3 regions of the Streptomyces sp. NPDC107538 genome follow, and region 1 is predicted to be linked to each of the others. Evidence: riboswitches for the same ligand, from Rfam matches in the RefSeq annotation. Region 1 holds a riboswitch; each other region holds the start of a gene.
The links. Region 1 has a riboswitch for cyclic di-AMP ahead of ACZ7MG_RS22555 (M23 family metallopeptidase). Riboswitches for the same ligand answer to the same signal wherever they lie in the genome.
Positions count from the first base shown of each region.

Region 1 (9,883 bases):
ACGGCTTCGCCCCGCTGCTGCCCGACACGGCCGTACCGCTCGGTGATCTCGACGCCCTGGCGAGGGAGTTGAAGAAGGGAGATGTCGCCGCACTGGTCGTCGAGCCCATCCAGGGCAAGGGGGTGCACGAGGCGCCGCCCGGCTATCTGCGCGCCGCCCAGGAGCTGCTGCACCGACACAAGGCGCTGCTGATCGTCGACGAGGTGCAGACCGGGCTCGGGCGGACCGGGGACTTCTACGCCTACCAGCACGAGGACGGCGTCGAACCCGACCTGGTGTGTGTGGCGAAGGCGCTCTCCGGCGGCTATGTCCCGGTCGGCGCGACCCTCGGCAAGGAGTGGATCTTCAAGAAGGTCTACTCGTCCATGGACCGCGTCCTCGTCCACTCGGCGAGCTTCGGCTCCAACGCCCAGGCCATGGCAGCCGGGCTCGCCGTCCTGTCGGTGATGGAGAACGAGCGGATCGTGGCGGGGGCGCGGGCCACGGGGGAGCTGCTGAAGAGCCGGCTCACGGCGCTGATCGACAAGTACGAGCTGCTCAGTGACGTGCGCGGCCGGGGGCTGATGATCGGCATCGAGTTCGGCCGCCCCACGTCGCTGAAACTGCGCGGCCGTTGGGCGATGCTCCAGGCGGCCCGCAAGGGGCTCTTCGCGCAGATGGTCGTCGTCCCGCTGCTGCAACGGCACCGCATCCTCACCCAGGTCTCCGGCGACCATCTGGAGGTGATCAAGCTGATTCCGCCGCTGGTCGTCGGGGAGCGGGAGGTGGACCGCTTCGTGACGGCCTTCACGGAGGTGATGGACGACGCGCACAGCGGGGGCGGGCTGATGTGGGACTTCGGGAAGACGCTGGTGAAGCAGGCGGTGGCCAACCGGTAGAGGGGCCCACCGGGCCCACGGCTGGGCGGGGGCACGGGCGGTTTTGCCTCTGAGGCAAGGAATTTGCCGCAGAGGCAAAGCTGCGGCTGAATGGAGGGCATGAGCCCCTCCGAGGGTACGCACCCTCCCGAGCCCGCCGAACCCTCCCAGTCCTCTCAGCCCTCCCCGACCTCTCAGTCCTCCCAGTCCGCCGAGCCTTCGGCGGATCAGGCGGCGCTGCCCGCCGTCGCCCCGCAACTGCGGGCCCTGCGCCAGCGGGCCTCCCTCACCCTGGAGGCCGCGGCCCGCGCCGCCTCGCTGTCGCCCGCCCATCTCTCCCGGCTGGAGACCGGGCAGCGGCAGCCCTCGCTGCCGATGCTGCTCGCGCTGGCCCGCGTCTACGGTACGACCGTCTCGGAGCTGCTCGGTGAGACCGTCGCCGAGCGGGACGCCGTGCTGCGCGCGCCCGACATGGAACCCACGCGGGCCGGTGGCTGGACGTACTGGCAGGCGGGCGCGTCCGGGCGCGGGATGCAGGCGCTGCGCGTCCATGTGCCGCACGGTTCGCAGGGCGACATCGTGCGGGTGCACCCCGGTGAGGAGTGGCTCTACGTCCTCAAGGGGCGGCTGCGGCTGCGCCTCGGGGACGCCGCGCATCTGCTGGCGCCCGGGGACAGCGCGCACTTTGACTCGCTGACCCCGCACCGCATCGCGGCCGCCGACCACGACGGCGCCGATCTCCTGTTCGTCCACACCCTGCTGCAGAGCCCGACCGCGGCGCTGTGCCTCGGGCCGATCACCCCCGGAGAGACCCCATGACCGACCTGGAAGAGAAGTTCCCCCGCGCCCTGTGGGTGCGGCTCATCATCTACATCGCGGTCGGCCATGTCTTCGCGGCCTTCATCTATCTGCTGTTCGAGCTGGGAGCCAAGCAGTAGCGGTGGGCCGGTCGTCGGTCGTCGGCCGCGGGCTAGTCGAGGAGGCGCTCGCGCAGGCGCTCCCGGGTTTCCGGGGTGAGCTTCAGGCCCTGCTCCAGGTAGGTGTCCACATCGCCCCAGGTCTCGTCGATGGTGTCGAAGGCCGCCTGGAGGTACTCGGCGCGGGCGTCGAAGAGGGGGCTGAGCAGCTCCATGACCTCCGGGGAGTAGGCGCTCGCGGCGCTGCTGCTGCGGTGCACCTTGTAGCGGCGGTGCTTGGCGTTCGACTCCAGATAGTCGGCGATGATGGCCTCGCGCTCCACGCCCAGGGCGAGGAGGGTGATCGCGACGGAGAGGCCCGCGCGGTCCTTGCCCGCCGCACAGTGCATCAGCGCCGGCACGCTGTCCTCGGCCAGCGCGTGCAGCACCCGGGAGTGCTCGGCCGTGCGGTCCTTGATGATCCGCCGGTAGGAGGCGATCATCCGGCCGGCTCCCTTGCCGTCGTCCAACAGCGCCCGCAGCTGGTCCAGGTCGCCGTCGCGGACCATCTTCCAGAACTCGGCGCCGTCCGCCGGGTCGCTCAGCGGCAGGTTCACATTGAGCACGCCGGGCAGCTCGACGTCCGGGCCCTCCAGCTTCTGGTCGGCCGCGTTGCGGAAGTCGAAGACCGTGTGCAGGCCCAGGGAGTCCAGGAACGCGGCGTCCTCGTCGGTCGCGTGCGCCAGGTGGCCACTGCGGAACAGCACTCCGTGACGCACCCGGCGGCCGTCCACGGTCGGCAGACCGCCCACGTCCCGGAAATTGCGCACTCCGGTCAGCTCCGGCTCGGTCGACGGGATCTGCTGCGTCACGGGGGCTCCCTCCCATCCGGCCGCCGGCGCCGAGCGCAGACGGGCACGCACTCGACATCGAGGCGCGCACTCGACGATACGACATGGGTGCGTACGCCAATGAGTTGTCCACAGGCGGGTGCGAGAGGTCCGCAGAAGTTGTCCACAGGCGCTCGGCCGACGCGGCGGCGGTTGTCCACAGGCGCCGCCGAGCGTCCGTGACGACCTGCGATGATGTCGAAGCCCGATCGCACCTGTTCGAATCTGTGGGGTCTTGATGTTGGAAATCGGCGCAGACGGCCGGACCTGGCTTCTCACCGGGCCCAGGAGCAGTTATGCCCTGCGGCTCACGGAGAACGACGAACTGCTGCACCTGCACTGGGGTCCCCGGATCGCCCTCGCCGACGCCGAGGAGCTGGCCGCCCGGCAGCAGTTGCCGTACTGGCCGTTCGAGGCCCCGGTCGACGGTCACGAGGAGTACCCCGTCGAGGGCGGCCCCCGCTTCACCCGTCCCGCGCTCTCCGTGCGCACGGACGAGCGGCGCGGCACCGAGTGGACCTTCCAGGGGCACGAGGCCGAGGGCGACGAGCTGCGGCTGCGGTTCGGCGACGACGGACTCGGGATCACCCTGCACTACCGGATGCGCGACGACGTGGTCGAGCGCTGGGTGACCCTCGCCAACGAAGGGCCGGCGGTGGAGCTGCTGCGGGCCGACTCGGCGACCTGGACGCTGCCGCCGCTCTCGGAGGAGTCCTGGCGCCTCTCCCAGCTGCACGGGCGGTGGGCGGCGGAGTCCCGGCTCGTGCGCGGCGACCTGACCTACGGCGAGAAGGTCATCGGCAGCCGGCGCGGCCACACCGGGCACCAGCACCTGCCCTGGGTCGCCCTGGACACCGACGCCACCGAGGAGCGCGGCGAGGTGTACGGCTGCGCCCTGGGCTGGTCGGGGTCCTGGCGGATCGCGGTCGCCCAACTCCCGGACGCGCGCGTGCAGATCACCGGCGGCGCCGGATACGACGAGTCCGGACTGCTGCGGCTGGACACGGGGGAGACGTTCACCACGCCCGTCTTCGCCGGCCTGTGGAGCGACGGCGGCTTCGGCGGGGCCAGCCGCGCCTGGCACGCCTACCAGCGGACGTACGTCATCCCGGACGCGGACCAGGACCGGCCGGTGCTCTTCAACTCCTGGGAGGCCACCGAGTTCGACATCTCCGAGGACCAGCAGGGGACGCTGGCGCGGGCGGCGGCGGCCATCGGGGTCGAGCTGTTCGTGGTGGACGACGGCTGGTTCGGGAACCGTACGAGCGACCGCGCCGGGCTCGGCGACTGGGCGCCCAATCCGGACCGCTTCCCCAAGGGGCTCAAGCCGCTCGCCGACTATGTGCACGCCCTCGGGATGCAGTTCGGTATCTGGGTCGAGCCGGAAATGGTCAATCCGGACAGCGAGCTGTACCGGGCGCACCCCGAATGGGCACAGTTCCAACCGGGACGAAAGCGGACGGAGCTGCGCAATCAGCTCGTTCTCAATCTCGCCCGCGAGGACGTCCAGGAATACCTCTGGGAGCGGCTGGACGCACTGCTCTCCAGCGCGCCGATCGACTATGTGAAGTGGGACTTCAACCGCTGCTTCACCGATGCCGGCTGGCCCGGTGAGCCGTATCCGCAGAAGCTGTGGGTCGAGCATGTGCGTGCCTTCTACGCCCTGCTGGACCGGCTGCGGGCCGCGCACCCGGGGGTGGCCTTCGAGTCGTGCTCGGGCGGCGGCGGCCGGATCGACCTCGGGGTGATGGCGCGGACGGACCAGGTGTGGACCTCCGACAACACCGACCCGCTGGACCGGCTCGCCATCCAGCACGGCTTCAGCCAGATCCACCCGGCCCGGGCCATGGCCGCCTGGGTCACCGACAGCCCGAACAACCAGCTCAACGGCCGGGTCAGCTCGCTGCGGTTCCGGTTCGTCAGCGCCATGGCCGGGGTGCTCGGCGTCGGCGGTGACCTCACCGAGTGGACCGAGGAGGAGCTGGCCGAGGCGCGCGGCTGGGTCGAGCTGTACAAGGAGATCCGGCCGGTCGTGCAGCGTGGTGATCTCTACCGGCTGCGGCCCCCGGCGGGCGGGCTGAGCGCCGTGCAGTACGTCCACGGGGACGAGGTCGTGGTCCTCGCCTGGCTCCAGGCCCAGCACTACGGCGAGCCGCTCGGCCCGCTCCGGCTGCGCGGACTCGACCCGGAAGGCAGGTATGAATGCCGCGAAACGGGCGAAGTGTACCGAGGGGCGGTGCTGTTGCATCACGGGGTGCGGACGGGGCTGCGTGGTGACTTTGATGCGGCAGTTATCCGCCTGCGTCGCACTTGAGTGAACTGTCCGAAATGCAGCCGTAATTCCAACAAGCCCTGGAATAAAGCCTACTGGTCCGTAGGGGCGTGAGCAGCGTCATATTCGTGACGTTCCGCTGTCGTCATGTGCACGTAATTCGTGGGCTTTTCCAGGGCGGTTGATAAATGTCCAAGACCGGTCTTTTACGGAGCGTGATCGTGGATTGATGTAAGGATCAGGGAGGAAGACGCACAGGAAGTCCCAATGGTTGTCTCTGTGGGCACAAGTCGCTTACGTTCGGCGTCAATCCGGACGGACGCCCAATCCTGCCGCCGACCGGAGCCGCGTACCGACCCGATCCACGGCAGGAGCGGGGGACCCACAGGAATCACCGCCTGTTCCGGTTCCCGGAACGGCTAGGGGTAAAGCCGTGCGCAAGCACGGCCGGACATCTCCAGTCCGCACCCGACAGCTCACCTCGCAGGCGCCGGAGAGGAATTCGCCATGCCCGCGAAGGGTAAGCACCGCCGTCCGAAGTCCCAGCGTTTCACCCGCTCGATCGCCGCCGCCGGGACCGGTGGCGCGGCGCTCGCGCTGCCCCTGATCGGAGCCGCCGGCGCCCACGCCGCGACCCCGGCTGCCGCCGTGTCCGGGGTGTCCGAGAAGACGGCCACCCTCACCGCCGAGAAGGCCGCGGCTGAGGCGGGCGCGCGGATCGAGCAGGCCGAGAAGGCCGCGCAGGCGGAGAAGAGCACCACCAAGAAGGCGGCGACCAAGACCTACTCGGTCAAGGTCGGCGACTACCTCGCGAAGATCGCGGACGAGCAGGACGTCGAGGGCGGCTGGAAGCAGCTGTACTCGGACAACCGCACCGCGATCGGCTCCGACCCGTCGCTCATCCACCCGGGACTCAAGCTCAGCATCGGCGGCCAGGCCGCCTCGGGCGGTTCGTCGCAGTCGTCGAAGCCGCAGCTGTCGCAGTCCTCGAAGGCCGCCGAGTCCTCCGAGTCCTCGAAGTCGTCCACGTCCTCCGGCTCGGCGAAGCAGGAGTCGAAGGACACCCAGGCGTCGACCTCCACGTCGAGCAACCAGTCCTCGTCGTCCAGCGGCGCCGGCTTCAGCGTGCCGATCCAGGGCGCCACCGTCGGCACCGCGTACAAGACCGCCGGCAGCATGTGGTCCAGCGGCTACCACACGGGCGTCGACTTCGTGGCCCCGACCGGGACCAGCCTCAAGGCCGTCGGCGCGGGCACCGTCGTCTCCGCCGGCTGGGGCGGCGCGTACGGCAACCAGGTCGTCATCAAGCTCGCCGACGGCTACTACGCCCAGTACGCCCACCTGTCCTCGCTCTCGGTCTCCGCGGGCCAGTCCGTGACCGGCGGCCAGCAGATCGGCCTCTCCGGCGCCACCGGCAACGTCACCGGGCCGCACCTCCACTTCGAGATCCGGACCAGCCCGAACTACGGCTCGGACATCGACCCGCTGGCCTACCTCCGCTCGAAGGGCGTCAGCGTCTGACGGCATCTCCGTCCGCCGTACACGCCGCAGGCCGGTTCCCGTAATCGGGGGCCGGCTTTCGGCGTTTTCCGACCGCCGTGGTCCTTGTCGTCGTGTTGCGGTCCCGTGGCACGGCCGAGAGGGGTCTCGACAGTGCCGCCCGACACGGGAAGAGTGATCCTTGTAAGCGCTTTCTGCCCGTGCGAAGGAGCGTCATGACCACCCGTAGAGCTTTCGGAGTCCTCGCGGCCGGTGCCGCTCTCGCGGCGCTCGCCCCGGCGGGCACCGCGTCCGCGCACACGCCCCGGCGGCGCGGCCGGCTGATCGCCGCCGACGACTTCCGGCACGGGCTCGGGCAGTGGGCCGTGGAGTTGGAGCGGGGCGGCGCCGTCACGGCCGCGCGCGGTGTGCTGGAGGTCGATGTGCCGGCCGGGGCCACGGTCTGGTTCAGGCGGAGGCTGGAGGGGCCGTACGCCGTCGAGTACACGGCCACACCCGTCTCGGCGGGCGGGGCCAACGACCGGGTCTCCGACCTCAACAACTTCTGGAACGCCGTCGATGTGCGCTCGCCCGGTGATCTCTTCGCCACTCCGCGCGGCGGCGCACTCGCCGAGTACGACTATCTGAAGACGTATTACGTCGGATACGGGGCCAACACCAATACGACGACGCGGTTGCGCCGGTATGTGGGTGAGGCGGGTGTGCGGCCGTTGATCTACGACTACACCGAGCCGTTGCTCGTCGCGAACGAGCCGAACCGCGTGCGGATCGTCTCCGACGGGTCGACGGTGCGGTGGTGGAACAACGGGCGGCTCGTGTTCGACTACGTCGACCCGGCGCCGTACACGGGTGGGCACTTCGGGTTCCGGACCACGTGGAGCCACTTCCGGATCGAGGACTTCCGGGTGTGGAGGACGGGCGGGCGACACTGATGGCCTGGTGTATTCCGGCTTGACCAACACTTGACGCGTGGTCTATCTCACCGACCGTCAAGCCCTTATTACGGTCGCGTAGGTCACATCGGAAGGTGAATCATGGGCCGATGTGGCAGACGATTCGAATGACAGCAGAGCGATGATCGGGTCGTACGTGGCGCTGGGGGACAGCTTCTCCGAGGGCGTCGGCGACCCCGGGCCCGATGGGCGGTTCGTCGGCTGGGCCGACCGGTTCGCGGTGCTTCTCGCGGACCGGGTGCCCGAGGGCGACTTCGACTACACCAACCTGGCCGTGCGGGGGAAGCTCCTCGACCAGATCGTGGAGGACCAGGTGCCCCGGGCCCTGGAACTCGCGCCGGACCTCGTCTCCTTCTGTGCGGGCGGCAACGACATCATCCGTCCCGGCACCGATCCCGACGAGGTCGCCGAGCGGTTCGAGCGGGCCGTGGTCCGGCTCACCTCGGCCGTCGGCACGGTCATGGTGACCACCGGGTTCGACACCCGTGACGTGCCGGTGCTGAGGCATCTGCGGGGCAAGATCGCCACGTACAACCTGCATGTACGGGCCATCGCCGACCGGTACGGGTGTCCCGTGCTGGACCTGTGGTCGCTCAAGACCGTGCAGGACCGCCGGGCCTGGGATCTGGACCGGCTGCATCTGTCGCCGGAGGGGCACACGCGGGTCGCGCTGCGGGCCGGGCAGGTGCTGGGTGTCGACATTCCGGCGGATCCCGACCAGCCGTGGCCGCCGTTGCCGCCGCGCGGGACGCTGGAGATGCGGCGGGACAACATCCAGTGGGCGCGGGAGTATCTGGTTCCGTGGATCGGGCGGAGGCTGCGCGGGGAGTCGTCCGGGGACCATGTGTCGGCGAAGGGGCATCTGTCGCCGGACGACATCAAGATGCGGATCAGGTCTGTGGCCTGAGGGCGCCTCACTCCGGTGTCGGCGCCTGATCGCCGTGGGGCGGCTGCTTCGTGGGCGGCGTTCTGTGCGTCGTGGTTGACCGCGCAGTTCCCCGCGCCCCGGACGGGGCGCGGCCTCGGCTTCGTTCAGCGTGTCGACGCCGTCAAGGTCTCGCGGGTCAGGCCCAGTTCGTGGGCCAGGGCCTCGTCGGCCCAGTGCTGGGCACGGGTTCGGGAGACGGCTCCGTCGTAGGCGGTCAGCTGGACGGCCAGGCCGTCCAGGAGGGCGGTGAGGCGGAGGGCCGTGGCCGCGGGGTCGGGGCAGTGGAACTCCTCGGCGGCCACACCGGCTTCGATGACCTCGGTGAGGGCGGCCTTCCACTGCCGGTCCAGGTCGCGGGTGACCTCGCGCAGGGCCGGTTCGCGCAGGGAGGCCGCCCAGCCCTCGATCCACAGGCGCCACCCCTTGGCCTGGCCGGTCGGGGCGTACCAGCGGACCGCCGTCCGCAGCCGGCGCAGCGCCGTGGTGCGGCGGCCCAGGAGCTTGCGGAGATGGGCGAGATCGTCCTCGGCGGCGTACCGGAAGGCCTCGGCCACCAGCCTCTCCTTGGTCGAGAAGTGGTAGAGCACCAAGGCGTTGCTCACCCCGAGGACCGCGGCCACGTCGGCGATCCGTACCGCCGCCACGCCCCGCGCCTCGATCTGCTCGATGGCGGCCCGGAGCAGCTCCGTACGCCGCTCGGCCACACTCAACCGCACCCTGCCCACGCGGCAACCCTACCCAGGCCCACGGACGGTCGCCGCCGCGTTCCGGCCACCTCGGGGCGGGGCGATGACCGGAGGTGGCCGTGGCGGACGTGGTCAGCGGTGGCGGCCGAAACGGTCCGTGATCGCCGGGAGGCGGTCCGCGGCGATCGCGTGGGCGGCGGCCCGGGGCGTCGTGCCGTCGTGCGCGGCCCGGGTGAGCATCAGGTCGACGAGGGCGCGCATGGAGCGGCGGGTGTGGGCGAACGCCTCCTCCGCGGTGGGGCCGATGTCGCCGAACAGGGTCCACCACCACCAGGCGTTCGTCCCGGAGTTGACCACCACGTCCGGCAGGACGGTGACCCCGCGCGCGGTGAGCGACTCCTCGGCCGCCGGGAGCACGGGCATGTTGGCCGCCTCGACGATCAGCCGGGCGGTGACCCGGTGGTGGTTGGTGCTGTCGATGGCGTAGGAGACGGCCGCGGGGACCAGGACCTCGGCCTCGGTGGTCAGCCAGGCCTCGGCCGGGGCCTCACGGTCGGCCGGGCGGAGCACGCCGCGGTCGATCGTGCCGTGCGGGTCACGGGCGGCGAGCAGAGTCTCGACGTCCAGACCGGCCGGGTTGGTGATCGTGCCCTTGATGTCGGCGACGGCGACGACCGTGAGGCCGGCCCGGGCGAGGAAACGCGCGGTCGCCCCGCCCATGGTGCCCAGGCCCTGCACGGCGACCCGCGTCCCGGCGTACGGCGTACCGGCCCGGTCCAGGGCCGTGAGGACCGACTCGGCGACGCCGCAGCCGCCGACCAGCTCGTCCAGACCGATGCCGTCCACCTGGACCGCGAAGGCGTCCGCGAGGCGGCGCCGGGCCGTCTCCTCGTCGTCGAGC
Region 1 is NZ_JBVKAY010000006.1:174,565-184,447, reverse strand. Features, by position in the region: gene ACZ7MG_RS22580 (aspartate aminotransferase family protein) at 1-878, shown strand, start outside; gene ACZ7MG_RS22575 (helix-turn-helix domain-containing protein) at 978-1,676, shown strand; gene ACZ7MG_RS22570 (DUF6126 family protein) at 1,673-1,795, shown strand; gene ACZ7MG_RS22565 (tyrosine-protein phosphatase) at 1,828-2,625, opposite strand; gene ACZ7MG_RS22560 (alpha-galactosidase) at 2,882-4,957, shown strand; cyclic di-AMP (ydaO/yuaA leader) riboswitch at 5,260-5,418, shown strand; gene ACZ7MG_RS22555 (M23 family metallopeptidase) at 5,423-6,436, shown strand; gene ACZ7MG_RS22550 (DUF6250 domain-containing protein) at 6,631-7,347, shown strand; gene ACZ7MG_RS22545 (SGNH/GDSL hydrolase family protein) at 7,490-8,275, shown strand; gene ACZ7MG_RS22540 (TetR/AcrR family transcriptional regulator) at 8,401-9,021, opposite strand; gene ACZ7MG_RS22535 (Glu/Leu/Phe/Val dehydrogenase dimerization domain-containing protein) at 9,115-9,883, opposite strand, start outside.

Region 2 (9,883 bases), on a different contig from region 1:
CGAAAAAGCAGGGGCGTAGCCCCGCTTTTTCAGGGGCGCGGGGAACTGCGCGAGAAGCCCCACGCACCCGCACCCGCCCAACCGACCCGCACCCCCGAGCTATCAGGCGCAGCCAGAGCGCCGCGCATGCCCCCGCACCCACTCCACGATCGACGCCGTCGTCGCCCCGGGCGTGAAGATCTCGGCGACTCCCTTGTCCTTGAGCGGAGCGATGTCCGCCTCGGGAATGATCCCGCCGCCGAAGACGAGAATGTCCTCGGCGTCACGCTCCTCGAGGAGTTCGATGACGGCGGCGAAGAGCGTGTTGTGGGCGCCGGAGAGGATGGAGAGACCGATCGCGTCGGCGTCCTCCTGGATCGCGGTGTCGACGATCTGCTCGGGAGTCTGGTGAAGGCCGGTGTAGATGACCTCCATACCGGCGTCGCGCAGCGCCCGCGCGATCACCTTGGCCCCGCGATCGTGACCGTCGAGTCCCGGCTTGGCCACCACCACACGGATCGGACCGGCTGCCACACCCATCACTGCCTCCACGAAACGACTACATCAACCCATAACGAACACTGGCGCACCTGGACCGCGAATCGCCCACACCACGCACACCACCGCTCCAGGTTCGGGTCCAGGTCCAGATCCAGGCCCAGGTCCATGGAACCCCTCCCCACCGAACCCGGGGAAAGTAAACGAACGTTCTCTCCAGCATCGTGCAAGCGGCCGTTTCGCGGTGCCGGGCGAGGGGGAAATCACACGGTGGGACACGTTCGCCGCGCACCGCTCCCGGTTTCCGCGGCTCACGCGTCACGGGGACCGAGGTGATCACGGAGGTGATCGCGGCATCCGGACCGTTTCCGGGCCGCCGGCCAGAGGCTCCCGTGGCGTGCGCGCCACGAGGAAGCGTGCGCAAGGAGAGCCGTCGGAAGGATGCCGCACCGCACCACCGCCCCACCACCCGAGAGAGGCCGGGGCGGCGGAGTGAATCGGCACCGGCAGACGGCGGAGGGCAGGGCAGCGGGGAGCCGGAAGGGCCGAACCCCCGCCGCGTGAGCGGCGCTTCACACGTCGCGCACGCACCGCACGTCACGCACGCCACACGCACCGCGTCACGTCGCATCGCCCCGCCGACCGCCGCCCGCACCGGGGCTCTTCACTAGGGCACACGGGGGACAGAGACGTCCGCCCGTCTGCCGACGGGAGGTCGGGCATGAAGGTCACCAGGGCGGTCGCGCCCCTTCTTCCGCTCTGCGAGCGGTTCCTGCCCACCCAGCTGCCAGGTCTTTCCATGGCTCTTCTCAAGGCGACCGCCCTGGAGTTGGCGATCCTCGCCGGGCATCTGCTGCTGTACCCCTCCGGGATGACACAGGAGCGCCGGCTCACGCCCACCCTCCCGCCGGCCGACGCACCCCGGCTGCCGACCGAGGAGAAGCCCCCGGTCGTCCTGCTGCACGGCTTCATCGACAACCGCTCGGTCTTCGTCCTGCTGCGCCGCTCCCTGGCGCAAGCCGGCGGCCGGCACCTGGAGTCGCTCAACTACTCACCCCTGACCTGCGACATCCGCGCCGCCGCCGAGCTGCTCGGCCGGCACATCGAGGACATCTGCGAGCGGACGGGCCAGGAGCGGGTGGACGTCGTCGGGCACAGCCTCGGCGGGCTGATAGCCCGGTACTACGTGCAGCGGCTCGGCGGTGACCTCCGCGTCCGCACCCTTGTCACCCTGGGCACCCCGCACGGCGGCACCCGGGCCGTGCCGCTGGCGGACGCGCACCCGATCGTCCGCCAGATGCGGCCGGGTTCGGACGTGCTGGAGGAGCTGCGGGAGCCGGCGCCGGGCTGTCGTACCCACTTCGTGGCGTTCTGGAGCGACCTCGACCATGTGATGGCGCCGCTGGAGACGGCCTGCGTCGACCACCCGGACCTGATGGCACAGAACATCCGGGTCACCGGGATCGGCCACCTCGCCCTGCCCGTGCACCCGGCCGTCGCCGCCGGAATCCGGGAGGCCCTCGACACCTCGCGGACAGGCACCCGCGCCACCGCCCGCCCCGGCGGCCTGACCGTGGCCTGACCGGGCCTCACCGGGGCCGGCCCCCGACAAGCGCAGTGACGTGACGTGCGACACAGGGCGGCGAAACACGGACATACGGCGCCAAACATGACGCACGCCCACGCGCCCCCGCCACGCACCCGACGCGCGACGCCCTCCCGACGACATCAACGCGCCCCCGCCCGACGCACCGCCACCCGGCGAAACGTCTCGCCCCCGGCGGCACGGGCGTCTCACGCCCCTCACACAGCCATCCGCTTTCGAACAGCTCTCGAACGCAAGGCCAAGGTCGTGCCCACAGACCGCCGAAAGACGCTCGAATGCCCGTTTCCTGCGCGCGTGAAACCCGTTGAAGATTGTCGCGCCCGCATACCGCCGGGTACAGTCACCGCACTGCTCTGCCAGCCCCTGTCGTCGAGGCGAAAGAGAAGTTGGTGAACGATCGTCACCCGTCGGGGACCGCAACACCCCCGGCTCCGGCTTCCGAAGCCGACCCGGCGCACTACGCGTCGTACGGCCACCAGGAAGCCACGTACGGCGACTTCACCACGTACGGCGACTACTCCGCCACCGGTTTCGACTCCGGCAACGGCGCCCAGGCGACCGTCACCGGGACCTTCGCGACCGACCCGCTCTTCGGTGACCTGCCCGGCAACGACTCCGGCACCGGCACCGGCACCTATGACGCCTCCCAGTGGTCGACGGGCAGCCATCAGACGCCGAACTACGACTCGTACGCCGCGCAGCACCAGGCCGCGTACGACACGGGCGGCTACGACACGACGTCCTGGTCGGCCGGTTACGAGCACCTCTCCCAGGTCCCGACGCAGTCGACGGGGCCGGACGCGAGCGGACAGTGGGACGCGAGCGGCTGGCTGCAGGCCGAACAGTCCGACGAGTCGGGCCAGTTGGGTTCGTCCGACCAGACCCAGCAGTGGATCGGCACCCAGCACTTCGACACGGGCGCGTTCGACGCCACGCAGTGGAACAGCGACGGCACCCCGGCGGCTGACGAGCACGGCGGCGACGCGCACGAGCACCCGCAGACCGTCATGGTGGACCTGTCGGGCGTGGACCTGTCGGCCGAGGCCGCGGACTTCCACCAGCAGGCGACCGCCACCTTCGAGCAGATCGCCCCGTACGACCAGGACGAACACCTCCCCGCGGACGGCGAGTTCGAGAACGGCGACGCGGACCGCGGCGCCGTTCTCCTCGACGGCGAGGAGGAGGTCACCCCGGCCACCGCCGGCGGCGCGAGCCCCGGCCGGGCGGCCACCCGCGCGGCATCGCGGTCCCGCCGGAAGGCTCCGGCCAAACGTTCCGCCCTGCTGACCGTGGCCGTTCCCTCGGCCTGTGTCATGGGGGTCGCGGGCATCGCGGCGGCCTCGGTCGGCGCCACCTCGGACGACACGGAGACGACGGCGTCCGTCAAGTCGGACGCCACCGCCGTGAAGCCGTCCATGGCCAACAACCAGCTCGACACCCAGCTGGAGAGCCTCTCCGCCGAGGCCGACGACTTCGCGGACCGGGCCAGCCGGACGCAGGAGCGCATCGACCTCAAGGCCCAGCAGGAGCTGGAGCAGAAGAAGGCGGCCGCCGAGGCGGCCCGCAAGGAGCGCCTGCGGCCGAAGTTCGCCCTGCCGGTCGCCCGCCACGGACTCAGCGCGTACTACGGACAGTCCGGCGTCAACTGGATGTCCCTGCACACCGGCATAGACTTCCCGGTCACTTACGGCACCCCGGTGATGGCCGCGACCGACGGCACCGTACGCACCCAGTGGAACAGCGCCTACGGCAACATGGTCATCGTGACCGCCAAGGACGGCACCGAGACCTGGTACTGCCACCTCTCCACGTACAAGGTCGCCTCCGGTACGACCGTCAAGGCCGGCGACACCATCGCCTACTCGGGCAACTCGGGCAACTCGACCGGCCCGCACCTGCACTTCGAGGTCCACCCGGCGGGCGGCTCCGCGATCGACCCCCTGCCGTGGCTGCGCAGCCACGGGCTGGACCCGACGTAACCGCGACGGACACAAAACCAAAGACCGGGCCCCTGCTCAGCAGGGGCCCGAGTCATGTCACCTCACCGGCGGACCGTCGGCTACAGCTTCTCCACCGGCGCGTACCGCAGCAGCAACCGCTTCGGCTTGGCGTCGCCGAAGTCGATCGTCGCCTCCGCGTTGGCGCCCGCGCCCCCGACCCCGACGACCGTGCCGAGGCCGAACTGGTCATGGGTGACGCGGTCGCCCACCGCGAGCGAGACCACCGGCTTCTCGTCACCGCGGCGGGTCGCGAAGCCGGACGCGCCGGAGGCCGAGGAACGGGAGCGGGACGAGGACAGCGAGGACACGATCCCGGCGGCCGGGCCCGAGGACACCGGCGCGGAGGCACCGGTGCGCTTCCACTCCAGATGGGTGGCCGGGATCTCCTCCAGGAACCGGGAGGGCGGGTTGTACGAGGGCTGGCCCCAGGCGCTGCGCAGCGACGACCGGGTGAGGTAGAGCCGTTCACGGGCACGGGTGATGCCCACGTACGCGAGACGGCGCTCCTCCTCCAGCTCCTTGGTCTGGCCGAGGGCGCGCATGTGCGGGAAGACGCCGTCCTCCATGCCGGTGAGGAAGACCACCGGGAACTCCAGGCCCTTGGCGGTGTGGAGGGTCATGAGCGTGATGACGCCCGAGCCGTCCTCCTCTTCGTCCGGGATCTGGTCGGAGTCGGCGACCAGCGCCACCCGCTCCAGGAAGGCGGCGAGGCCGGCGGGTGCCGCGGCCGGCGCGTCGCCCTCGGTCTCGCCTTCCGCGGCCCCGGCCTCCTGCTCGAACTCCAGGGCGACGGCGGCGAGTTCCTGGAGGTTCTCGATCCGGGTCTCGTCCTGGGGGTCGGTGGAGGCCTGCAACTCGGCGAGATAGCCGGTGCGTTCGAGGACCGCCTCCAGGACGGTCGCCGGTCCGGCCCCGGACTCGACGACGGTCCGCAGGTCCTCCATCAGCGTGTTGAACCGCTTGACCGCGTTCGTCGACCGGGCCGCCATGCCGTACGCCTCGTCGACGCGCTTCAGGGCCTGCGGGAAGCTGATCTTCTCGCGCTGCGAGAGGGCGTCGATCATCGCCTCGGCGCGGTCGCCGATACCGCGCTTGGGCACATTGAGGATACGGCGCAGCGGGACGGAGTCCTCCGGGTTGGCGAGAACGCGCAGATAGGCGAGGACGTCCCGGACCTCCTTGCGCTCGTAGAAGCGGACACCGCCGACGACCTTGTAGGGCAGGCCGACGCGGATGAACACCTCTTCGAAGACTCGGGACTGGGCGTTCGTCCGATAGAAGACCGCGACATCTCCGGCCTTCGCGTCGCCCGCGTCCGTCAGCCGGTCTATCTCGTCGGCCACGAACTGGGCCTCGTCGTGCTCGGTGTCGGCGACATAGCCGGTGATCCGCGCGCCCGCGCCCGCGTTGGTCCACAGGTTCTTCGGGCGGCGGGACTCGTTGCGCTCGATGACCGCGTTGGCCGCGGAGAGGATCGTCTGCGTGGAGCGGTAGTTCTGCTCCAGCAGGATCGTCGTCGCGTCCGGGTAGTCCTCCTCGAACTGGAGGATGTTGCGGATCGTCGCGCCGCGGAAGGCGTAGATCGACTGGTCGGCGTCACCCACGACACAGAGTTCGGCGGGCGGTACGTCCCACTCGTTGGGCGGTACGTCGACGGGGTGCTCGGAGGTGCCGACCAGCTCTCTGACCAGGGCGTACTGGGCGTGGTTGGTGTCCTGGTACTCGTCGACCAGGACATGCCGGAAGCGGCGGCGGTAGTGCTCGGCGACGTCCGGGAAGGCGCGCAGCAGATTGACCGTCGTCATGATCAGGTCGTCGAAGTCCAGCGCGTTCGCCTCGCGGAGGCGCGACTGGTACATCGCATAGGCCTGGGCGAGGGTCTTCTCGAAGCCGTCGGCGGCCTGCGCGGCGAAGTCCTCCTCGTCGATCAGCTCGTTCTTCAGGTTCGAGATCTTGGCGCTGAAGGACTTGGGCGGGAAGCGCTTGGGGTCGAGGTCCAGATCACGGCAGACGAGCGCCATCAGCCGCTTGCTGTCGGCGGCGTCGTAGATCGAGAAGGAGGAGGTGAAGCCGAGCTTCTTGCTCTCCCGCCGCAGGATCCGTACGCAGGCGCTGTGGAAGGTCATGACCCACATGGCGTGGGCGCGCGGTCCGACGAGCTGCTCGACGCGCTCCTTCATCTCGCCGGCGGCCTTGTTGGTGAAGGTGATCGCGAGGATCTGGCCGGGATGGACCCGCCGCTCGCCGAGCAGATGGGCGATGCGGTGGGTGAGCACCCGGGTCTTGCCGGAGCCGGCGCCGGCCACGATGAGCAGGGGCGAGCCCGCGTGGACCACGGCCGCGCGCTGGTTGTCGTTCAGCCCGTCCAGGAGCGCCGCCGCGTCGATCGCGGGGCGGGGGGCGCCGTCGCGGTAGTACGCGTCCCGGTCCGGGGGCGCGTCGAACTTCCCGCCGAACAGATCGTCCGGAAGCGGCTCCGGTACGTGATCGTCCTCGGGCGGCGGCGGGGGCTCCTCCGCGTGGCCGCGGGGGGCCTGGAGGTCCGCCAGGAAGCTGTCGTCAAAGAGGCTGCTCATCGCTCTCCGAGTCTAGGCGCCCCCACTGACAGCGAGAGGCCGCCCCGGGAAGTCCACATCCGCCACGCACCGCGACCGCCGTACGACGGTGAGCGATCGAGCCTACCGCCTGTCGCGCCGAAGAGGCTAAGGTCACGAAAACGTATCGGGCATATCGAACATCAACCTTCACACGGGCCACACGAGTTGGCTAGCTTCTTCCCTAGGACCGTACGACCCAACCGGCGAACGTCGCCGGGCCGCACGGCCTCCGCCGAGTCCGGTACGCCTTACGTGGGCGCCGGAGCCGGGGACCCACCGACCTCCGGGGTGAATCGGCCCGACCGCCGCACGCGGCAAGGGTCGTAGGGCAAACCTTCCGAAGCTTGCGCCCGAACCCGACAGCTAACTCGGTAGGCGGACAACGGAAGGAGACGCCGAACCATGGCGCCGCACCGCAAGCCGCGTCCGGCCGGCCGGACGCGCGCGGGCATCCGCACCCCCGCCCTCGCCACCGCCGCACTCACCTCCGTGGCCCTGCTCTCGCAGACGGCCGCGGCCTCGCCCTCGACCGACGACAAGCCGAGCCTGGAGGAAGTCGAGAAGAAGGTCGACGACCTCTACCGCAAGGCCGGATCGGCGACCGAGAACTACAACGCGGCCAAGGAGCGGACGACCAAGCAGAAGAAGCAGGTCGAGACCCTCCTCGAAACCGTCGCCAAGCGCCAGGAGAAGCTCAACGAGACGCGGGAGGAGCTGGGTTCGTTCGCCGCGGCCCAGTACCGCGACGGCGCGGCCGCCCCCGACCAGGCCTCACTGCTCCTGGCGGACGACCCGCAGGCCTACTTCGACCAGAACCAGCTGATGGACCGGTTGACGGACCGTCAGCAGGAAGCCGTCGACGCATACGTCACCGAGCAGGCCGAGGCGACGGAGCAGCGCCAGGAGGCGAGCGACAGCCTCGAACAGCTCACCGAGTCGCAGAAGACCCTCAAGGCCCGCAAGGCCACGGTCCAGGCGAAGCTGGCCGAGGCCCGCGAACTGCTCTCCACCCTCACCGCCGAGGAGAAGGCCCGGCTCGCCGCGATCGAACAGCGCGAGCAGGAGGAGGCCGACCGCAAGGCCGAGGAACTCGCGCGGCAGCAGGCGGCGGCACAGACGGCCCAGGGGACCCAGGGCGCCCAGGGAACCCAGGGAACCCAGGGGACGGTCCAGGAGAAGCCCTCCACCGGCACGGAGGCGTCGACCGGCACCACCACCGAGACCGCCGCCACCGCCGAGGACTCCACGTACGCCTCGAAGGCCGCCAAGGCCCTCGCCTTCGCCCGCGCGCAGATCGGCAAGCCGTACGTCTGGGGCGCCACCGGCCCCGGCTCCTACGACTGTTCCGGCCTCACCCAGGCCGCCTGGAAGGCCGCCGGCGTCGACCTCCCCCGCACCACCTACGACCAGGTCGACAGCGGCACCACCGTCTCCCTGGCGAACGCCAGGCCCGGCGACCTGATCTTCTTCTACGACAACATCGGCCACGTCGGCCTCTACATCGGCAACGGCATGATGATCCACGCCCCGAAGCCGGGCACGTACGTCCGCGAGGAGTCGGTCTTCTACGACGGCGAGTCGTCGATCCACAGCGTGGTGCGACCGGCGTAGCGGCGGGGCCGCGGATGGTCGGCGCGGGGCTGGGCTGGGCGGGTCCGTCAGGTCCAGAGCACCGCGATGAAGATGTTCGCGACGGTCAGGGCGCCCACGAGTCCGAACAGCGGCTTCTCCACCGTCTCGTCGTCCCGCTTCACGTAGACCAGTCCGAGGATCACGATCAGCAGGGCGAGTTTGACGCCGATCTTGATGTTGTTCACGGGCTGGTCGTCGGCCTGGTTGAGGCCGACGAGGAGGGCGCCGGTGACCAGCATGGTGAGGGCGCCGTGGAGCATGGCCGGGACGAAGCGGGCGGTGCCCTGCCCCATGGCCTTCATCTGGGTGAGGAAACCGCCCAGGAGCGAGGCGATGCCGATGATGTGGAGGGCGACGAGGATGTGGATGAGGACGTCCATGCGCGGAGCCTAATGAGAGGCCCACGCCCCGCCGGGCACCGGGGCGGCCGAGACGCTCTGTCGATCTTGCATATATGCGCCGCATAGCACCGCCACACCCCCGCTTGGTCCGAAATCACCGCATCGGTCATCGCACAGCGTGAAGTCGGCGGCGCCAGGACGGGATCACGGTCACATACGGTCACCTCACGGTCGGTGCACGCCACTTCCGTACAACGCGTTACCGGACCCTCACAGTCAGGTTTAGCGTCCTCCCTCAGGTGACCGGCTCCCCACCGCCGCCCGGGCCAGGGGCGGCAGTCGGCCACCCCCGCCGAGAAGGTCCGGCGGCGTCCCGCTCCCCCTGTGCGGGCCGCCGCCGGACGTGTCACCGCTCCCCCCAGGCGGTCCGTACGGGCAGACGATGTCCGTACCGCGGACGGCGGTCGTACGGAGAGGACACGCACCCCACGTGGCAGCGCACCGCAAGCCCAGACAGCGCTCACTCGGCGGCCACACGGTCCGCACGGCCGCGACGTTCGCCCTCGCGGGCGCGGCGACCGCGACCGGTTTCGACGGCACCGGGCACGCCGATCCACAGCTCACGCCCGACCAGGTCAAGGCGAAGGTGGACAAGCTCTACCAAGAGGCCGAGGTCGCCACCGAGAAGTACAACGGCGCGAAGGAGAAGGCCGACAAGGCCCAGGAGAACCTCGAAGAGCTGCGCGACCAGGCCGCCCGCCGCACCGACCGGCTCAACTCGTCCCGCGACGAACTCGGCTCGGTCGCGGCCGCGCAGTACCGCGGCGGGGGCATGGACCCCTCCTGGCAGCTCGCGCTCTCCGCCGACCCGGACCGGTACCTGGACGGCGCCGCCCTCGCCGAGCGCGTCGGCAGCCGGCACTCGGCCGACGTGGCGAGCGTACGGAAGCAGCTCCTGGAGATCGAACGGCTGCGCGGCGCCGCCCGCGTCGAACTCGGCACGCTCAAGACCCGGCAGACGGAGCTGAAGCGGCACAAGAAGACCGTCACCTCCAAACTGACCGACGCCCGTCAGCTGCTCGACCGGCTCACCACCGAGGACCGCGCACGGCTCGACGCCCCGGGCGGCACCCCCGGGCACGCCTCGCGCTCCTCAGCCTCGGCCCGCCGCGACCTCACCGGCCCGGTCTCCCCCGTCTCCGCCTCCACCGAGGCCCCCAACTCCCGCGC
Region 2 is NZ_JBVKAY010000002.1:650,526-660,408, forward strand. Features, by position in the region: gene ACZ7MG_RS08745 (cobalamin B12-binding domain-containing protein) at 103-519, opposite strand; gene ACZ7MG_RS08750 (lipase family alpha/beta hydrolase) at 1,199-2,059, shown strand; gene ACZ7MG_RS08755 (M23 family metallopeptidase) at 2,473-4,062, shown strand; gene pcrA (DNA helicase PcrA) at 4,143-6,659, opposite strand; cyclic di-AMP (ydaO/yuaA leader) riboswitch at 6,901-7,073, shown strand; gene ACZ7MG_RS08765 (C40 family peptidase) at 7,083-8,291, shown strand; gene ACZ7MG_RS08770 (hypothetical protein) at 8,339-8,692, opposite strand; gene ACZ7MG_RS08775 (C40 family peptidase) at 9,144-9,883, shown strand, end outside.
Region 2: another riboswitch for cyclic di-AMP. It lies ahead of ACZ7MG_RS08765 (C40 family peptidase); the one in region 1 lies ahead of ACZ7MG_RS22555 (M23 family metallopeptidase).

Region 3 (9,883 bases), on a different contig from region 1:
GGGCACCGAAAGGCCGGATACCGTCGACTAGTGACCAACCTGCCCGCACCTCCTCCCACCGGCACCCCCGAAGGCACCCCCACCGGCGATCCCGGCGGCACCCCCACGGGAGCCGCCGCCCCCGCGCTCTTCACCTGGGAGTTCGCCACCGATCCGTATCCGGCGTACGCCTGGCTCCGGGAGCACGCGCCCGTGCATCGGACGCGGCTGCCCAGTGGCGTGGAGGCCTGGCTGGTGACGCGGTACGGCGATGCCAAGCAGGCGCTGGCCGACGGGCGGTTGTCCAAGAACCCGGCGCATCACGACGAGCCCGCGCACGCCAAGGGCAAGACCGGTATCCCCGGTGAGCGCAAGGCCGAGTTGATGACGCATCTGCTGAACATCGATCCGCCGGACCACACCCGGCTGCGCCGTCTCGTCTCCAAGGCGTTCACCCCCCGCCGGGTCGCCGAGTTCGCCTCCCGGGTCCAGGAGTTGACCGATCAGCTCATCGACCGGTTCGAGGAGAAGGGCGAGGCCGATCTCATCCACGAGTTCGCCTTCCCCCTGCCCATCTACGCGATCTGCGACATGCTCGGCGTCCCCCGGGAGGACCAGGACGACTTCCGGGACTGGGCGGGGATGATGATCCGGCACGGCGGTGGGCCCCGGGGCGGCGTCGCCCGGTCGGTCAAGAAGATGCGCGGCTATCTCGCCGACCTGATCCACCGCAAGCGCGAGAGTCTCACCGAGCACCCCGCCCCCGGCGAGGACCTCATCTCCGCACTCATCCGCGCCTCCGACCACGGCGAACACCTCACCGAGAACGAGGCCGCGGCGATGGCGTTCATCCTGCTGTTCGCCGGGTTCGAGACCACCGTCAACCTCATCGGCAACGGCACCTACGCCCTCCTCACCCACCCCGAGCAGCGCGCCCGCCTCCAGGCCTCGCTGGCCGCCCAGGAGACCGAGCTGCTCGAAACCGGCGTAGAGGAACTCCTCCGCTACGACGGCCCCGTCGAACTCGCCACCTGGCGCTTCGCGACCCAGCCCCTCACCATCGGCGGCCAGGACATCGCCCCCGGCGACCCCGTCCTCGTCGTCCTCGCCGCGGCCGACCGCGACCCGGCCCGCTTCGACGACCCCGACACCCTCGACCTCTCCCGCCGTGACAACCAGCACCTCGGTTACGGCCACGGCATCCACTACTGCCTCGGCGCCCCCCTCGCCCGCCTCGAAGGTCAGACCGCGCTGGCGACACTCCTCACCCGTCTCCCCGACCTGCGACTCGCGGTGGATTCGGCCGATCTGCGATGGCGAGGAGGGCTCATCATGCGGGGATTGCGCACGCTTCCGGTCGAATTCACCCCGCGGCAGCGGCCCCTGGGAGCCCGTGAGCGACCCGTAGCACTACCCCATTCCGCGGCAGAAGATGACGCTCCCTCAAGTCTGTGATCTTCACGTGATCTGCGCTGCATTAACTTGTGACAACTGATCGACTGCGGCTACGTTCACACGTCAGTGCGAAGGGGGCACCACACCCTTCGCACGGGTCACTGCTGTCGTGTGAAAGGCAACCGCATGCTCTCCGGGAACGGTCGTCACCGTCGCCCCCGTCAGGCTCCGGCCCTGCTCGTCGCGGCCGGAGTGACCGGATCGGCCATCGCCATCCCCCTCCTCGGCGCCACCGGCGCGAGCGCGGCCAGCGGAACCACCTGGGACCAGGTCGCGGAGTGCGAGAGCGGCGGCTCATGGAGCGCGGACACCGGGAACGGACGCTACGGCGGCCTCCAGTTGACCCAGGCCAACTGGGAGAAGTACGGCGGTCTCGACTACGCGACGACCGCCGACCAGGCCAGCCGCTCCCAGCAGATCGCGGTCGCCGAGAAGGCGCTCGCCGACCAGGGCGTCGGCGTCTGGGCCACCTGCGGACTGCTCCACAATCTCGGCGGCGACTCCGGTTCCGCCGACGTGGACACGGGCGTGACCGACGGCTCGACGAAGGCGGACGGTTCGTCCGACGGGTCCGACACCGCAGGTACCTCCGGTACTTCCGATTCGTCCCCCTCGGCCGACGAAAGCGGCAAGACCGGCGAGACCGACAAGACCGGCAAGGCCGACGGAACCGACTCGGCCAAGTCCACCGATGCGGACGCGTCGGCCGATTCGGCCGATTCGACCGACTCCAGCGCGAACGCCGAGGGCGCCGAGGGCTCTGACGGTTCCATCAAGGTCGAAACCGGAACGAACTCGGGCAAGTCGTCACAGAACGACAGCTCTTCGACCGCCGACGACAGTGACGGCGGCACCGGCCGCCACCGTGGCGCCAGCGCCGACGAGAGCTCCGAAGCCGGCACAGAGACCGGCACCGGCACCGGCACGGACGCGGCCGGCGACGACTCCCGCTCCGCCGACTCCAAGTCCTCCGGCCGCCACGCCTCCCGCGGCGCCGACGCGGCGCGCGAGGCCGTCGACGGCGCGTACACCGTCCAGGCGGGCGACAGTCTGACGGGCATCGTGAACTCGCTCGGCCTGGACGGCGGGTGGCGCGGGCTGTACGCGGAGAACGAGGACACGGTCGGAACTGACCCGGACCTTATCCTTCCCGGTCAGACCCTCGAAGTCGGTGCCGAAACGGGCGAAAAGTAGCGACAGTTCAGGTCATGGTTCGCACCTGAATGCCCGTTTTGATCTATGTGGGAGATGAATCACAGACCCCGTGATCGTCTTTGAAATTCGGGCAATCACCTGTTTACGGTCGTGACCGCTCGCCACAGCGGGCCCCTGCGGTCGTACGCCGAATCCTGCCAACGGCCGTGAGGGAACAGTCGTCGCGTCAAGCGCCGTAGGCAGGAGCGGGGGACCCAAGGTAAGTGCCGGGCCCAGCGGTTCACGCTGGACCGGCTCGGGGTGAAGCCGCGTGATGCGAGCCGAAAGGCGAGCGTCCCGCGGCCGGGCAACTCAACCGGCCCGAACCCGACAGCTCACCTCGCAGGCGTCGGTGAGGGGATCTCTCCATGCTGTTCTCCAGCAAGGGCAAGCACCGTCGCCCGTCCAAGGCCGCTCGCGCCATCGCCGTCGCCGGTGTCACCGGCGCCGCCGCCATCGCCGCCCCGCTGATGGCCGCCGGCAGCGCCTCCGCCGCCACCGCCTCCGAGTGGGACACCGTCGCCCAGTGCGAGTCCGGCGGCAACTGGTCCATCAACACCGGCAACGGCTACTACGGCGGCCTGCAGTTCTCCGCCTCCACCTGGGCCGCCTACGGCGGTACGCAGTACGCCTCCACCGCCGACCAGGCGAGCAAGGCCCAGCAGATCGCGGTCGCCGAGAAGGTCCTCGCGGGCCAGGGCAAGGGTGCCTGGCCGGTCTGCGGCACCGGCCTGTCCAGCGCCTCGTACGACGGCGCCGCCGCCTCCAGCGGCAACTCGAACTCCGGCTCCTCCACGCAGCAGAACACGCAGAAGAGCACCCAGGAGAGCACTCAGAAGAGCACCGAGGACACCCGCGCCTCCCGCTCCTCCGAGCGCGCCACCGTCGAGACCCCGACCGGCAAGAAGGTCAAGAAGGGCGACGGCGAGTACAAGGTCGTCAAGGGCGACACCCTCAGCGCCATCGCCGAGAAGGAGAACGTCAAGGGTGGCTGGGAGAAGCTCTTCGAGCTGAACAAGGACATCATCGACGACGCCGACTTCATCTTCCCGGGCCAGCAGCTCCACCTGAGCTGACCCGTCGCAGCCCGGTGGGACGGGTCAGGCTGGGCCGAAAAATCCGGCCGCTCCCCAGCTGAACCACAGCCCGCTCACATCCGTGTCCTCCATAGTGAAGACCTCGTGAGGGCCGTCCCCCCGTCCCCACGGGCTCCCCGCCTCGGTGCGCATTCCCCCGTACGCACCGGGGCGGGGCTTTTCTTTGTTCTGTTCACTTTCTCGCCCACCCCCCCTTTGTTCCGGACTGAAACAATGGGTACCGTCTGTCTGTCCACGGGACGGTCGGTCGGCTGCCGACGGCCCGGGGGCGGTTAGGCTCTAGTCGCAAGGCCCGCGGGCCCCGCACTTTCAGCGTCACATTCCATGAAGGAGATGCTCGTGCCGTCCATCGACGTCGTCGTAGCCCGGGAAATCCTCGACTCGCGAGGCAACCCCACCGTCGAGGTCGAGGTCGGCCTCGACGACGGCAGCACGGGTCGTGCCGCCGTTCCGTCCGGCGCCTCCACCGGTGCCTTCGAGGCCATCGAGCTGCGTGACGGTGACCCGAACCGCTACCTCGGCAAGGGCGTCGAGAAGGCCGTCCTCGCGGTCATCGAGCAGATCGGCCCGGAGCTCGTCGGCTACGACGCCACCGAGCAGCGCCTGATCGACCAGGCGATGTTCGACCTGGACGCCACCGACAACAAGGGCTCCCTCGGCGCCAACGCCATCCTCGGCGTCTCCCTCGCCGTCGCCCACGCCGCCTCCGAGGCCAGCGACCTCCCGCTCTTCCGCTACCTGGGCGGCCCGAACGCGCACCTGCTGCCCGTTCCGATGATGAACATCCTGAACGGCGGCTCGCACGCCGACTCCAACGTGGACATCCAGGAGTTCATGATCGCCCCGATCGGCGCGGAGTCCTTCTCCGAGGCCCTGCGCTGGGGCGCCGAGGTCTACCACACCCTCAAGAAGGTGCTGAAGACCAAGGGCCTGTCCACGGGCCTCGGCGACGAGGGCGGCTTCGCCCCGAACCTGGAGTCCAACCGCGCCGCCCTCGACCTCATCATCGAGGCCATCAAGGAGGCCGGTTACACCCCCGGCGAGCAGATCGCCCTCGCCCTCGACGTCGCCGCCTCCGAGTTCTACAAGGACGGCGTCTACACCTTCGAGGGCAAGGAGCGCTCCGCCGCCGAGATGACGGAGTACTACGCCGACCTCGTCGCGGCCTACCCGCTCGTCTCCATCGAGGACCCGCTGTTCGAGGACGACTGGGCCGGCTGGAACACCATCACCGAGAAGCTCGGCGACAAGGTCCAGATCGTCGGCGACGACCTCTTCGTCACCAACCCCGAGCGTCTCGCCCGCGGCATCGAGGAGGGCTCGGCCAACGCCCTGCTCGTCAAGGTCAACCAGATCGGCTCGCTGACCGAGACCCTGGACGCCGTCGAGATGGCCCAGCGCAACGGCTTCAAGTGCATGATGTCCCACCGCTCCGGCGAGACCGAGGACGTCACCATCGCCGACCTCGCCGTCGCCGTGAACTGCGGTCAGATCAAGACCGGCGCCCCGGCCCGCTCGGACCGCGTCGCCAAGTACAACCAACTGCTGCGCATCGAGGAGATCCTCGACGACGCCGCGGTCTACGCCGGCCGCAGCGCCTTCCCCCGCTTCAAGGGCTGACTCCCGGCGGTCGGCAAGTAGGAAGCGTCGTACGTACGTCCCCGTACTCGGTCCCGTACCGTGTGCGGGGACGTACGCACATGCGCGCAGGAGACAGGCAGAGGCGGAAGGGGAAGCGGGACATGGCCGTGAAGGACCGGGACCGGGACCGTTTCTCCACCGCGACCCGGCTGAAGGTGCTCGGTGAGCAGACGGCCGCCCGGGTCTACCGCTCCCAGGCCAAGCGCCAGGTCCGCCGCTCCCGGCTGACCGGCCGGGCCGCGCTGCTCGCCCTCGTCCTCTGCTCGATGATCGTGGCGCTCGCCTATCCCATAAGGCAGTACGTCTCCCAGCGCGCCGAGATCGCCGACGTACGGCGGGAGCGCCAGGAGGCGCGCGAGCGCGTCGAGGAGTTGCGCGACCTCAAGGCGCGCTGGCAGGACGACGCGTACGCCGAGCAGCGCATCCGGGAGCGGCTGCACTATGTGATGCCGGGCGAGACCGGCTACACCATGATCGACCCGGACGCGGCGAAGCAGTCCCGTACGACGCAGGGGGCGGCCGACCGTCCCTGGTACACCAATGTCTGGGACGGGGTCGACAAGGCCGACGCCGCCGACAGCCGAACGGTCACCCCGTGACCGTCAGGCCGTGACCGTCACCCCGTGACCGTGAACCGATCAGCCACACCGAGGACTTGAGTAGCAGGTTATGCAGACCCCTCCGCCGCCCACCGAGCGCACCGAGCCGACCGACGCCGATGTCGAGGCCTTCCAGCAGCAGTTGGGCCGCCCGCCGCGCGGGCTGCGCGCGATCGCGCACCGCTGCCCCTGCGGACAGCCGGACGTCGTCGAGACGGCGCCGCGCCTGCCGGACGGGACGCCCTTCCCCACGACGTACTACCTGACGTGCCCGCGCGCCGCCTCCGCGATCGGCACGCTGGAGGCGAACGGCGTGATGAAGGAGATGACGGAACGCCTGGCGACGGACCCCGAACTGGCCGCCGCCTACCGGGCCGCGCACGAGGACTACATCGCCCGCCGCGACGAGATCGAGGTCCTGGAGGGCTTTCCCAGCGCGGGCGGCATGCCGGACCGGGTGAAGTGCCTGCACGTCCTCGTCGGCCACTCGCTGGCCGCCGGCCCCGGCGTCAACCCGCTGGGCGACGAGGCGATCGCGATGCTGCCGGAGTGGTGGGCCAAGGGCCCGTGCGTGGTGCCGGCGTCGGCGCCCGAGAAGACCGGGCAGGAGGACGCCCGGTGACCCGGGTCGCCGCCGTCGACTGCGGTACGAACTCCATCCGGCTCCTCGTCGCCGACGCGGACCCGGCCACCGGTGAACTCGTCGAGCTGGACCGGCGGATGACCATCGTCCGGCTCGGCCAGGGCGTCGACCGTACGGGCAGACTGGCCCCCGAGGCGCTGCAGCGGACCTTCGCGGCCTGCCGGGAGTACGCGGCCGTCATCAAGGAACTGGGCGCCGAGCGGGTCCGCTTCGTCGCCACCTCCGCCTCCCGCGACGCCGAGAACCGGGACGAGTTCGTGCGTGGGGTGTTCGACATCCTCGGCGTCGAGCCCGAGGTGATCTCCGGTGACCAGGAGGCCGAGTTCTCCTTCACCGGCGCCACCAAGGAGCTGACCGGGCGCACCGACCTGACCCGGCCGTATCTGGTCGTGGACATCGGCGGCGGCTCCACCGAGTTCGTCGTCGGCGACGACCACGTGCGCGCCGCCCGTTCCGTGGACATCGGCTGCGTCCGGCTGACCGAGCGGCACCTCGTCCGGGACGGCGTGGTCGTCGACCCGCCCGCGCCGGAGCAGATCGCGGCGATCCGCGCCGACATCGAGGCCGCGCTCGACCTCGCCGAGCGGAGCGTGCCGCTGCGCGAGGCGCACACCCTGGTCGGGCTCGCCGGATCGGTCACCACCCTGTCCTCGATCGCCCAGGGCCTGCCCGCGTACGACTCGGTGGCCATCCACCACTCCCGGATCTCCCACGACAAGGTCCGCGAGATCACCGAGTGGCTGCTGCGCTCCACCCACGCCGAGCGGGAGGCGGTCCCGTCGATGCACCCGGGCCGGGTGGACGTGATCGCCGCCGGGGCCCTCGTGCTCCTCTCGATCATGGAGCGGATCGGGGCGGCGGAGGTCGTGGTGAGCGAACACGACATTCTGGACGGCATCGCCTGGTCCATGGCGTAGCTCGCGGGTGGCTGCCGGGGGTCCTCCCGGCGGCCCGCGGGCGCTTGTGAGCAAGTGTTAACTACTCGTCGGTAGCCTCGCTTGAGCTGTTCGGATAACGTATGAGCGCGTCCGAGGGGCGCTCCGGCACCTCTCGCCGACCCCGCGTCGAGAAACTTCGTGAAGTTCTTCACAAGAGAATCGCCCCTGTTGAGCGATGTTTTGAGGCTCCGCAGAGCGTTCCGGGGCTCCGGGAAGTCAACAGGGCGTCCCCGAAGGGTTTTCGCGGGGGTCTCGTCCGTGTGAAACCGGAGGGTGGTCCAGGGCCCTCAAGAGGCCGGAACGGCAGTTCACGCGGCCTTGACAACGGTCAAACCCCCCGGCTGGTTCCCTGGTGAGGTGTGGGTCCGGTCAAAGGGGTCGCGCAGTGTAGCAGAGGGTGTGAAGAAGCTTGTGAAGGGGCGCACGAGCGACCCCCGTATGGCGGGTACATACTCGATGGCATGAGCACCACGGAGCGTCCCAGGATCCTCGTAGTAGGCGGTGGGTACGTAGGCCTGTACGCAGCTCGGCGCATCCTCAAGAAGATGCGCTACGGAGAGGCGACCGTCACGGTCGTCGACCCCCGGTCGTACATGACCTACCAGCCCTTCCTCCCCGAAGCCGCCGCCGGCAGCATCTCCCCCCGGCATGTCGTCGTCCCGCTGCGACGCGTGCTGCCGAAGGCGGAGGTTCTCACCGGTCGGGTCACCACCATCGACCAGGACCGCAAGGTCGCCACGATCGCCCCGCTGGTCGGCGAGGCGTACGAGCTGCCCTTCGACTACCTGGTGATCGCGCTCGGCGCGGTCTCCCGCACCTTCCCGATCCCCGGCCTCGCCGAACAGGGCATCGGTATGAAGGGCATCGAGGAGGCCATCGGCCTGCGCAACCACGTCCTTGAGCAGCTCGACAAGGCCGACTCCACGACCGACGAGGACGTCCGCCGCAAGGCGTTGACCTTCGTCTTCGTGGGCGGTGGCTTCGCCGGCGCCGAGACGATCGGCGAGGTCGAGGACATGGCGCGCGACGCCGCGAAGTACTACAAGAACGTGTCCCGTGAGGACATGCGCTTCGTGCTCGTCGACGCCGCCGACAAGATCCTCCCCGAGGTCGGCCCGAAGCTCGGCAGCTACGGCAAGGAGCACCTGGAGGGCCGTGGGGTCGAGGTCTACCTCAACACCTCCATGGACTCCTGCGTCGACGGCCACGTCGTGCTGAAGAACGGCCTGGAGGTCGACTCCAACACGATCGTCTGGACCGCCGGCGTCAAGCCGAACCCGGTCCTCTCGCGCTACGGCCTTCCGCTCGGCCCCCGCGGTCACGTGGACGCCTCGCCGACCCTCCAGGTCACCGGCACCGACTACATCTGGGCCGCCGGCGACAACGCGCAGGTCCCGGACGTCGCCGCCCGCAAGGCCGGCGTCGAGAACGCCTGGTGCCCGCCGAACGCGCAGCACGCGCTGCGTCAGGCGAAGGTCCTCGGCGACAACGTGGTCTCCGGTATGCGGGGCTTCCCGCAGAAGGAGTACGCGCACTCCAACAAGGGTGCGGTGGCGGGCCTCGGCCTCCACAAGGGCGTCGCGATGATCGTCATGGGCAAGATGAAGATCAAGCTCAAGGGCCGCCTGGCGTGGTACATGCACCGTGGCTACCACGGGCTGGCCATGCCGACCTGGAACCGCAAGATCCGCGTCTTCGCCGACTGGACCCTCGCGATGTTCCTCAAGCGCGAGGTCGTCTCCCTGGGCGCCATCGAGACTCCCCGCGAGGAGTTCTACGAGGCGGCCAAGCCGGCGCCGGTCGCTGCCGCGAGCTCGGCCGGGGAAAAGGCCAAGGCCTCCTGACCCGCTGATCCATCCGAAGGGCCCTCCGCCATCCGTGGTGCGGGGGGCCCTTCGGCGTGCGCGGGGGGTTCGGTGTGTTGTTCGGGTGCGGGTGCGTGGGGCTTCTCGCGCAGTTCCCCGCGCCCCTGAAAAGCAGGGGCTGCGCCCGCTGCTTTTCAGACCCACCGCCGGTCGCCTTTCAGGGCCGCCGGGGCCTGGGCTTTCAGGGGCGCGGGGAACTGCGCGGCCAGCCCCCACTCACCCGCACTCGAACAACACACCTCGCACGGGGAATACGGCTGGGCCCCGCAGGTGATTACGTATGGCGTTGGACATTCCGGGATCTCTTGTCACGGAGGTGTGCGCCATGCAGGACGCCGCGTCGCGGCTGAAGACCCTGTTCGAGCAGGTGTCGGGGGCCCCGCTCCCGCTCCGGCTGCGGGCCTGGGACGGTTCGGAGGCCGGCCCGCCGGAGGCCCCCGCGCTGGTGGTACGGAACCGCAGGGCCCTGCGC
Region 3 is NZ_JBVKAY010000005.1:88,837-98,719, reverse strand. Features, by position in the region: gene ACZ7MG_RS18830 (cytochrome P450 family protein) at 31-1,434, shown strand; gene ACZ7MG_RS18825 (LysM peptidoglycan-binding domain-containing protein) at 1,561-2,628, shown strand; cyclic di-AMP (ydaO/yuaA leader) riboswitch at 2,811-2,992, shown strand; gene ACZ7MG_RS18820 (transglycosylase family protein) at 2,997-3,704, shown strand; gene eno (phosphopyruvate hydratase) at 4,065-5,345, shown strand; gene ACZ7MG_RS18810 (FtsB family cell division protein) at 5,468-5,965, shown strand; gene ACZ7MG_RS18805 (DUF501 domain-containing protein) at 6,036-6,587, shown strand; gene ACZ7MG_RS18800 (Ppx/GppA phosphatase family protein) at 6,584-7,525, shown strand; gene ACZ7MG_RS18795 (NAD(P)/FAD-dependent oxidoreductase) at 8,008-9,390, shown strand; gene ACZ7MG_RS18790 (class I SAM-dependent methyltransferase) at 9,737-9,883, shown strand, end outside.
Region 3: another riboswitch for cyclic di-AMP. It lies ahead of ACZ7MG_RS18820 (transglycosylase family protein); the one in region 1 lies ahead of ACZ7MG_RS22555 (M23 family metallopeptidase).